2 regions of the Microbulbifer agarilyticus genome follow, and region 1 is predicted to be linked to the other one. Evidence: predicted binding sites of a transcription regulator. Region 1 holds the regulator's gene; the other holds the start of a gene.
What was found. Region 1 encodes sigma-54, which starts transcription at its own class of promoters, with help from an activator protein. Its sites were predicted from a motif close to TGGCACANNNNTTGCNNT; they were not measured.

Region 1 (5,334 bases):
TACTGGGTAAACGCCCCACCCAGCAGGAACACAATCGTGCCGCGGACCTGATCATTCGCGATGCGCGTACACGCCACTACAACATCGATGGCGATCTCGCCTATGAAGTGGACGCCGAGCGCATTACCTTCTTTCGGTTTGCCCGCCGCGACCGCGCCGACCTTACCGAACCGCGCATGATGTTTTATCAGGGCGAAGACACGAAATGGCGCACCGAGTCGCGCAAGGGTATTGCCTACAACAACGGCCAGAGAGTTGTATTGCAGGGAGACGTTTCTGTCTCAGAGCTGCCGCAACCGGGAATCACCCTGCGCACTCCGAAAATTACCCTTAAACCCCGCGAGGAATTCGCCGAAACCGACAAAGTTGTTACCATTACCGATGGTGCCAACATCACTACCGGCAAAGGCCTGCGGGCAGACCTCAAACAAGACAAGGTAGAAATACTCTCCAATGTGGAAAGTCGCTATGAAACTCGCTAATTCCCGCGGGCAAATCGCCGCACTCGCGCTCACCGCAGCCTGCGTACTGGCGGCTCCGCAGGCACTTGCACTGCCCGACGATCGACAACAGCCTGTCAAAGTCTCCGCCGACAACCTCGAGGCCAATCGCAGCAAAAACCTTTCGATCTACAGTGGCAACGTAGTCATCAGCCAGGGCTCGCTGCAAATTCGCGCAGACCGCGTGGAAGTGCACGGCAACAGCAAAGGCGAAATCAACAAAGTGGTCGCCACCGGCAAACCCGCACACTTCCAACAGCAAGTGGAAGAAAGCACTAATCCAGTAAAGGCCCGCGCCCAGCGAATCGAATTCCTGGTAGCAAGCGATGCCCTACAGCTAACTGGTGAAGCCTTTGTCGATCGCGACGGCAATACCCTGTCTGCCGAACGCATCGACTATGACCTCAACAGCGAGCAGATGCAGGCTCAGGGCCAGTCCGAGAAGAAGCGCGTCGAGATGATCTGGAAGCCGGAGGCCAAGCCAGCTCAGGATGGGCAATAACGCCCCTCTTACATCGACAAGATCACGAAAAAAAAATTCAAACAGCGCGCAGCGCTGACAGCGGAATTAAGCAATGCCCACGCTCAAGGCACTACACCTCGCCAAGCAATACAAAAAGCGCAAAGTTGTTCAGGATGTGTCCGTCAGCGTATCCAGCGGGCAGATTGTAGGCCTGCTCGGCCCCAATGGCGCGGGTAAAACCACCTGTTTTTATATGATTGCGGGCTTGGTACAGGCCGACGCGGGCCAGGTTTTGATCGATGATGAGGACATTACCGGCCTCTCCATGCACGGTCGCGCCCGCAAGGGTATTGGCTACCTGCCACAGGAAGCCTCGGTATTCCGGCGCCTGTCGGTACAAGACAACATCATGGCAATTCTGGAGACCCGCAAAGACCTCGACCGCACGCAGCGCAAAGAGCAACTCGAGTCATTGCTGGAAGAGTTCCATATCACGCATATTCGCGAGAGCCTCGGCATGGCACTCTCCGGCGGTGAACGCCGCCGAGTGGAAATAGCGCGCGCACTCGCGACAAACCCTGCATTCGTACTGCTGGACGAACCCTTTGCCGGTGTTGACCCGATCTCCGTCGCCGATATCCAGCAAATCATTCGCCACCTGCGGGATCGCGATATCGGCGTCCTGATCACCGACCACAATGTGCGCGAGACCCTCGACATCTGCGAAATCGCCTACATCGTCAGCGAAGGTCACATCATCGCCTCTGGCAACCCCAGAGACGTCGCCGAAAACAAACGAGTGAAAGATGTGTACCTGGGCCATCAGTTCACGATTTGAGCCTTTTTCAGAAAAGCTTTCCAGAAACCGTGAAAAATAGAGATTTTGATCACGGGAATACACGCTTAACCGGAAGGCGTGACTTTTTCGGCATACTTATTGCTTAACTTGCCCCTTGTCTTCCTACCCTCCCCGGGGTAGTCTGCAGGAAATGAGCCTTATCCCGCCGCCAAAGGAATAAAATTCTTTTCGGTAGGTCATCGCCAGATTTTTCTGCCGGCAAACCTCTATGAAGCAGTCACTCCAGTTAAAACTCGGCACGCAGCTGACAATGACCCCCCAGCTGCAGCAGGCTATTCGCCTGCTGCAATTGTCGACGCTGGATCTGCAACAGGAAATTCAATCCGCACTGGACAGCAACCCGCTGCTCGAGTCAGATTTTGACGAGCACGCCGGCGAGTCCCACCAAGACCAGAACACCCCAGCCCAGCAAGCCGAAGAACGCACCGAGAGCGCACCAGAGCCCCAGGCAGAATCCACCGCCGAGGGGGACTGGAGCAGCGACATCCCCGACGAATTGCCGGTAGATACCCGCTGGGATGACATTTACTCCGGTGGCACCAGCAGCGGGTCGGCGGAAACGGAAGAGTACGCGCTGGAGCAGCGCAACGCGGTCTCCGAAAGCCTGCAGGATCACCTGCTGTGGCAACTGAACCTCACACCACTCACCGACTCGGACAAGCAGATCGGCGAGGCACTCATTGACGCCATCGCCCCGAACGGCTTTCTCGATACCAGCGTGGAAGAATTGGCGGAATCCCTCGAAGTGGATACCGATGAAGTAACCGCGGTCCTCAAGACGATTCAACAGCTTGAACCCGTTGGCTGTGGCGCCCGCGACCTGCGTGAAAGCCTGATCCTGCAGTTGCGTCAGCTACCCGAGGGGACCCCCTGGCTGGAACAGGCGCTGACCGTAGTCGGCCAGCACCTCGATCTGCTGGGCAAACGCGATTTTCGCCAGCTAAGCCGACGCACCCGCCTCAATGAAACACAGCTTGGTGAAGTGATGCGCCTGATTCAGACGCTCACCCCCTACCCCGGTGAAGTCTTTGGCGGCGAGGAGCCACAGTATGTGGTGCCGGACGTCATCGTCACTCGCAAGCAGGATCGCTGGGTAGTGGAGCTAAACCCGGAAACCACCCCCAAGCTGCGCATCAACGACACCTACGCCTCGCTGATCAAGCGAGCTGACAACTCCAGCGAAAACAACTACCTGCGGGACAACCTGCAAGAAGCCCGCTGGTTCCTGAAGAGCCTACAGAGCCGCCACGAGACACTGCTCAAAGTGGCCAGCAGCATCGTGGAAAAACAACAGGGCTTTTTCGAGCAGGGTCCCGAAGCCATGAAACCCATGGTGCTGGCGAATATTGCCGAGACCATCGGCATGCACGAGTCCACCATCTCGCGGGTGACCACCCAGAAGTACATGCTCACCCCCCGGGGCGTATTCGAACTCAAGTATTTCTTCTCCAGCCACGTGAGCACCGACTCCGGTGAAGACGCCTCATCCACCGCCATTCGCGCGCTGATTCGCAAGCTGATCGATGGCGAGCAGCCGCGTAAACCACTATCCGATAACAAGATCACCCAGGAACTGGACTCCCAGGGCATCAAAGTCGCAAGACGCACTGTGGCCAAGTACCGGGAATCCATGGGTATCCCCTCTTCGAGCGAGCGTAAGAGACTGGTCTAACCAAACCGGTCATTTTTCAGCGAAAACTTGCCTCGCATACTGACTACTTCGAGCCCTGAAAGCAGTATTCCGCACAACCAATAGCCCTGCGCCGAGTGTATCCTTCCATTCTGACGCACTTCCTAGTAGGGTTGCCGCCCTGAGCGGGGGTGCGACAGGATTCGTGTTGTACCCAATAAGGAGAAATCCATGCAGATCAATATCAGTGGTCACCATGTAGAAGTTACTCCGGCCATTCGCGATTACTGCCTGACCAAACTGGACAAGCTCTCCCGCCACAACGACCTCGTCAACAATGCACAGGTCACTCTGTCTGTCGACAAACTCACTCAGAAAGCCGAGGCCTTAGTGCACGTAAACGGCAACAAGGATATTTTTGCCGACTCGGAATCTGACGATATGTACGCAGCGATCGATTCGCTCACGGACAAGCTCGACCGTCAGCTGCTGAAACACAAAGAGAAGTTACGCAGTCACCGCTAGTCTCAGTACTTGGAGTACCCAAGAGCAACGGCTGACTTGCACCGCTAGATCATCTGTACGTTATGACATTGGAAGCATTACTCTCTCCCCGCCTGAGTCTTTGCCACCTGGCTGGGAGTAGCAAGAAGAAGCTGTTGCTCAATATCGCCCAGGCGATCTCTGAACAGTTCCCCGAGCTGGATGCCGACACGGTATTCAGTCAGCTGGTCGCCCGTGAACGACTGGGATCCACCGGTATTGGCGAAGGGGTCGCCATCCCCCACTGCCGCCTGCCCGGCTGCGAAAAGCCGATCGGAGTGCTGTGCACCACCTCCCCTGCGGTAGACTTCGATGCCATCGACCGGCAGCCCGTGGACCTGTTGTTTGCGCTGCTCGTCCCCGACGATTCAGAGCAGGAGCACCTCGATACCCTGGCGGAAATTGCCGCGCTATTCAGCGACAGCCGGGTGCGGGAAAAATTACGTGACGCCACCACCAGCGACGAGCTCTACGCGCTGGCCATTAACAGCGCTGCAGCGGCATAAATTTCCACCCCGCTACCGGGGGTGACTGCTTTATACTGGCACGGTTCGCCACCGCTACACCAAAACCGGTGCCAGCCAACCAGCAAGGAGCGCGACAGCAATGCGATTGGTCATTATCAGCGGCCGTTCGGGTTCAGGAAAAAGTTCTGCCCTACAGCTGCTGGAAGACGTTGGCTTCAACTGTATCGACAACCTTCCCACCAGCCTGGTGCCGGACCTGCTGCGCCGCGTTAGCCAGCAGCCGCCGGAGGAAAACACCCAGCTAGCACTGGGCATTGATGCGCGCACCCTGTGGCAGGATGTGGCCCAGGCCCCCAAGATCATTGACGACCTGCGCGCAAATGGCGTGGACTGCGATGTGGTTTATCTGGACGCGCGCTCACCGGTCCTGGTACAGCGCTTTAGCGAGACTCGCCGCAAGCATCCATTGAGCGACAGCCATACCCATCTGCTGGAAGCACTCAATCGCGAGAAAGAGATCCTCGCGCCACTCGCTGCCATGGCCGACCTGGTGATCGATACCAGCAATCTCAGCCTGCACCAGCTGCGAGACCAGATTAAGACCCGTGTCGTGGGCAAGGACTCACCGGGCATGGCGGTACTGTTTCAGTCCTTCGGTTTCAAGCACGGGGTACCCGTGGATGCGGATCTGGTGTTTGATCTGCGCTGTCTGCCCAACCCCTACTGGGTACCCGAGTTGCGCGAGAAGACCGGCAAAGACCCCGAGGTCGCCGAGTTTCTCCGCTCCCATCAGGAAACCGAGGATATGCAGCGAGATATCACCGCGTATCTGGAGCGCTGGCTGCCCTCCTACCAGCAGAGCAACCGCAGCT
Region 2 (5,334 bases), 220 kb from region 1:
GCCGCAGCGATCTGTTCCGTAACCGCCGGTACTTATTCGAGTGGCGCATTTGCAGCTGGTTTCGCCCTCCAGGAATCCAGTACCTCCGGTTTGGGCCGCGCGTTTGCCGCGGAAAATGCCATTGGTGATAACGCCGCCATTCTCGCTCGCAACCCGGCAGGTTCTGCGCTGTTCAATGAAATGGCTTTCTCCGTAGGCGTGACCTACGTAAACCCGGAAATTGATGCCGCGGGCACCACAGACTACTACCTGCTGACCCAGCAAGGCCCGGTGCTGGCCGCGTCTGTATTCGATACAGCAGACGACTACGCCAGCTCCGCATTCGTACCCAATGCCTACCTGGCGATTCCGGTAGACGACTGCTGGTCATTCGGTATTGCCATGAATACCGACTACGGCCTGGAGACCGATTTTAATTCCAGCTGGCCGGTAACCCACATCTCCGACAAAACTGAGCTGCTGTCTGTCACCATCGCGCCGTCTGTTGCGTTTGACTTCAACAACCAGTTCAGCATCGGGCTGTCTGCGAACTTCCTGTATGGCGACGCCACACTGAAGACCAAAGTCCCGAACAACTTCGTACTGGAAGATGCTGCGGAGCAGCTGCTAGGTTTCCCTGTCTCCAACGCCAAAATCCTCGACGCCGATGGCGATGACTGGTATGTAGGGTGGAGCATCGGCGGTCTGTGGCGCAGTGCAGACGGCCACACCCACGTGGGCGTTTCCTATCAGTCCGAGCTGCGCCCTGAGATTGATGCAGACGTAAATTCCGATCTGCTGCCTTCCTTTGTCGATGGACGTCCATTTGACAATGAGCGCGCTCGACTGACTCTGGACCTTCCCGACACTCTGGAAATCGGCATCTACCACCGCTTCGATGAGCACTGGGGCATCGCCATGGGCGCCCTGTGGACCGACTGGGACGACTTCGAGCGCCTGCAAGCCTTCTTCCCGGATCAGCGTATCAACGATGAGCCTGTAGATCGTTACAACCCACTGCTGATCAAAGAAGAAAACTTTCAGAGCGGCTGGCGCTACAGCCTGGGTGCGGAATACTACCCGTGTGAAGAAATCACCTGGCGCGTGGGCTACGCCTACGACAACGGTGCAGCACGCGATGGTCTGAACGAAGATGGCCGCATCGAATCCGCTGCTGTGGGCCTGAATGGCGGCTTGGGTCTGCCGGTAACCTGGCGCACCCTGTCCATTCCGGACGCGGATCGTCAGTGGGTTACCTTCGGCGGCACCTACAAGTTCAACGACCAGCTGAGCGTCGATGGTGGTCTGGCTTACATCTGGGGTGATGACGAGCCCATCCAGGAGTTCCAGGCTCTGCCGCTGACTCCAGACATCGGTCTCGGCACCTACTTTAACGGTGGCACCACCAACCTGGAAGCCTGGCTGGTAGGTGCATCTCTGAACTACAGCTTCTAATCCCTCGATTAGTACTGGAACGTTCAAAAGGCCGGGTGGCAACACCCGGCCTTTTTATTTCCCGGTCAACCATTCAGACAAAATCTGACGAGAAATGTACAGTGAGTATGCATTCGCACCAAAACAACCCCACCCGCGCACCGTTTAAGCCTCTCCCCACTCAATAGCCTGCACCAAATCTATCCCCACATTCACCACCCTGCACTGAAACGGTCGTCTGAGCCAAACCGGCCAAAGCCCCGATCACACATAACTCCAGGCGCAGTGGCGCAGCATTCCCTTTGCCTGAATAGCGTAACAAGCTGGACCGACGGCCCTTTGTCGCCAATTAGTTTTCGCTGCATGCAGTTCAGTAAACCTTATAAAAACAGGGGCTTTGGCGAATGTGAGTATTTCCTCACCCCATATATACCTCCCCCATAAACCACCAAACTCCCGACTGGGCAAACACATCTCAGAAAAAGTTGGCACGGAGTCTGCAATGGTGAGAGTGAGCGCGTAACAAACCACGCGCACCACAAATGACCGGCCGCTCACAGTCAGCTGCCCGTCGACGAGCTACAAGTAGCTCACAAAAAATTAGTCAGGCAACGCACCTAGGTGCTTGTCTTAGAGCAGAGGCGCTCACCGATCCCGTCGAACGTAACGGGCAGTCGGTGAGCGCTTTTTTTTGGCCTGAATTGCAGTCACCAGATTCACTGGCCGCTCAACATAGAGTTTTACAACTACATCGCTGACAAAACTTGGAGCAAACTAACCATGACCTGGAACAAGCCATTTAAAACTCTTGCAGCGTCTCTAGCGCTGGCAGTGGGCTTCAGCATTTCGCCCGCTACCGCCGAGGAGCTGGGCTACCCGGAAAAAGAAGAACTGACGTTTGGTTTTATCAAGCTGACCGATATGGCCCCCATCGCCATCGCTTACGAAAAGGGCTACTTCGAAGATGAAGGCCTTTACGTAACCATCGAAGCGCAGGCCAACTGGAAAGTATTGCTGGACGGCGTAATCGATGGACGCCTGGACGGTGCCCACATGCTCGCAGGCCAGCCAATCGCCGCGACCATGGGCTTCGGCACCAAAGCCGAGATCATCACTCCCTTCTCCATGGACCTGAACGGTAACGGCATTACCGTTTCCAATGCCATCTGGGAAGAGATGAAGCCAAACATTCCCAAACAGGCGGATGGCAAGCCGGTACACCCGATCAAGGCAGACGCGCTGAAGCCGGTTGTTGAAAAATACAAAGATGAAGGTAAGCCCTTCAACATGGGTATGGTATTCCCAGTATCCACGCACAACTATGAGCTGCGCTATTGGCTCGCCGCTGGCGGTATCCACCCGGGCTACTACGCACCGCATAAAGGCGACATCTCCGGCCAGATTGATGCAGACGCCCTTCTGTCCGTAACTCCGCCACCGCAAATGCCAGCCACTCTGGAAGCCGGCACCATCTACGGCTACTGCGTAGGTGAGCCCTGGAACCAGCAGGCGGTATTTAAAGGCATTGGCGTACCGGTAGTAACCGACTACGAAATCTGGAAGGACAACCCGGAAAAAGTCTTCGGCATCACCAAAGAGTTTGCTGAAAAATATCCGAACACCACCGTTCGTGTTACCCGCGCTCTGATTCGTGCCGCTATGTGGCTGGACGAGAACAACAACGCGAACCGCCCGGAAGCGGTGAAGATTCTCTCCCAGTCTAACTACGTGGGCGCCGACTACGACGTAATTGCCAACAGTATGACCGGTACTTTTGAGTACGAAAAAGGCGACAAGCGCGAAGTACCAGACTTCAACGTATTCTTCCGCTACAACGCGACCTACCCCTACTACTCCGACGCTATCTGGTACCTGACTCAGATGCGCCGCTGGGGCCAGATCTCCGAAGACAAGCCTGACGACTGGTACAAAGAACTGGCAGCCAAGGTATACCGCCCTGACATTTACCAGGCAGCCGCCAAGTCCCTGATTGAAGAGAAGCTGGCTACTGCAGCGCAATTCCCAGACTTCGAAACCGAAGATGGCTTCCGCAACCCGCAGACCCACTTCATCGACGGTATCGTCTACAACGGCAAAGAGCCAAATGCTTACATCGAGAAATTCGATATTGGCCTGAAGTCCGGACAAAAACTGTAATCAAGCCTCGAAAAGCACTGGCCTGTGATACAGGCCAGTGCCCTCCTCAAAACAATAATACTTTCAGGCTCATAACTAACGCTCAACTCGTGTGCTGAGGTAACAGGAATGAATACCGCTACTGTAATCGCCACAAAATTCAGCGGCCTAAAGCTGCCGCAACTGGACGGAACCTTTTTCAGCAATGCCATCCGACTGGTGGCACTGCCCGCCGCAGGCATACTCGCTTTCCTGCTGCTATGGTCCGTCACTGCACAGAATATTGATACATCATTGGGTAAGTTTCCCGGTCCCGCTGCAGTCATGGAGCAGTTCAATGCCCTGCATGATGAGCACCAGCGCTCCCGCGAAAAAGAGCAGGCCTTCTATGAGCGCCAGGAAAAGCGCAATGCGGAACGTGTAGCAAAAGACCCAAACTACCAGCCCAAAATCCGCGCCTACACAGGTAAAGAAACCTTCTTGGATCAGATCATTACCAGTCTGGTAACCGTCATGAGCGGCTTCCTGCTGGCAGTAGCTATCGCCATTCCACTGGGTATCACCATTGGTTTGAGCCAAGCGCTGAACAACGCAATCAATCCGATCATTCAGATCTTCAAGCCGGTATCGCCACTGGCCTGGCTGCCGCTGGTGACCATGGTGGTCTCCGCACTGTATACGTCGCCAGACCCACTGGTAGCCAAATCGTTTCTGAATTCACTCATCACAGTAACCTTGTGCTGCCTGTGGCCAATGGTTATCAACACCGCGGTCGGTGTTGCCGGTATTGATAAAGACTTGGTGAATGTGAGTAAAGTACTGCGCCTGCCCGCCCTGCGACACGTGCAAAAAATTGTTCTGCCAGCCTCCGTACCCATGATCTTTACCGGCATGCGTCTCTCCCTCGGCGTGGCCTGGATGGTACTCATCGCAGCGGAAATGCTGGCACAGAACCCCGGCCTCGGAAAATTCGTATGGGACGAGTTCCAGAATGGTAGCTCCGACTCCCTGGCCCGCATCATGGCCGCAGTACTGGTCATCGGCTTGATTGGCTTCCTGCTCGACCGCGGCATGCTGGCCCTGCAAAAACTGGTTTCCTGGGACAAAACAGCGAACTAATCCCGGTACCAGGTGAAACAATTTTTAAGGAGAACGAGACAATGAGCGTACTTCTAGATATCAGCCATATCGATATGGAATTCCCGACCCCGAATGGTCCCTTCACCGCCTTGCGCGATGTGGACCTGAAGATTTCCCAGGGCGAATTCGTATCGCTGATCGGCCACTCCGGCTGCGGTAAATCCACCGTCTTGAATGTTGTAGCAGGCCTTTATCAAGCAACCCGTGGCGGCGTTATCCTGAACGGGAAAGAAGTGACCGAGCCGGGCCCGGAGCGGGCTGTTGTATTCCAGAACCACTCCCTGCTGCCTTGGCTTACCGCGTATGAAAACGTGGAGCTGGCGGTAAAGCAGGTGTTTGGCAAAAACAAATCCAAAGCCGAAATGCGCGAATGGATCGAACATAACCTCGATCTCGTACACATGAGCCACGCCATGCACAAACGGCCGGACGAGATTTCCGGTGGAATGAAGCAGCGTGTCGGTATCGCCCGCGCCCTGGCCATGCAGCCAAAAGTTTTGCTGATGGATGAGCCATTTGGCGCACTGGACGCACTGACCCGTGCACACATGCAAGACTCACTGATGGAAATTCAGGCAGAACTCAACAATACCGTGATCATGATCACCCATGATGTGGATGAGGCAGTGCTACTTTCCGATCGCA

Region 2: the regulator sigma-54 is predicted to act here: its motif matches at 1,900-1,917, upstream of Mag101_RS12440 (CmpA/NrtA family ABC transporter substrate-binding protein).

The regions. Positions count from the first base shown of each region.
Region 1 is NZ_CP019650.1:3,205,170-3,210,503, forward strand. It holds gene lptC (LPS export ABC transporter periplasmic protein LptC) at 1-482, shown strand, start outside; gene lptA (lipopolysaccharide transport periplasmic protein LptA) at 469-1,002, shown strand; gene lptB (LPS export ABC transporter ATP-binding protein) at 1,076-1,801, shown strand; gene Mag101_RS13415 (RNA polymerase factor sigma-54) at 2,031-3,494, shown strand; gene hpf (ribosome hibernation-promoting factor, HPF/YfiA family) at 3,684-3,977, shown strand; gene ptsN (PTS IIA-like nitrogen regulatory protein PtsN) at 4,040-4,501, shown strand; gene rapZ (RNase adapter RapZ) at 4,602-5,334, shown strand, end outside.
Region 2 is NZ_CP019650.1:2,985,377-2,990,710, forward strand. It holds gene Mag101_RS12435 (OmpP1/FadL family transporter) at 1-1,434, shown strand, start outside; gene Mag101_RS12440 (CmpA/NrtA family ABC transporter substrate-binding protein) at 2,194-3,570, shown strand; gene Mag101_RS12445 (ABC transporter permease) at 3,679-4,668, shown strand; gene Mag101_RS12450 (ABC transporter ATP-binding protein) at 4,710-5,334, shown strand, end outside.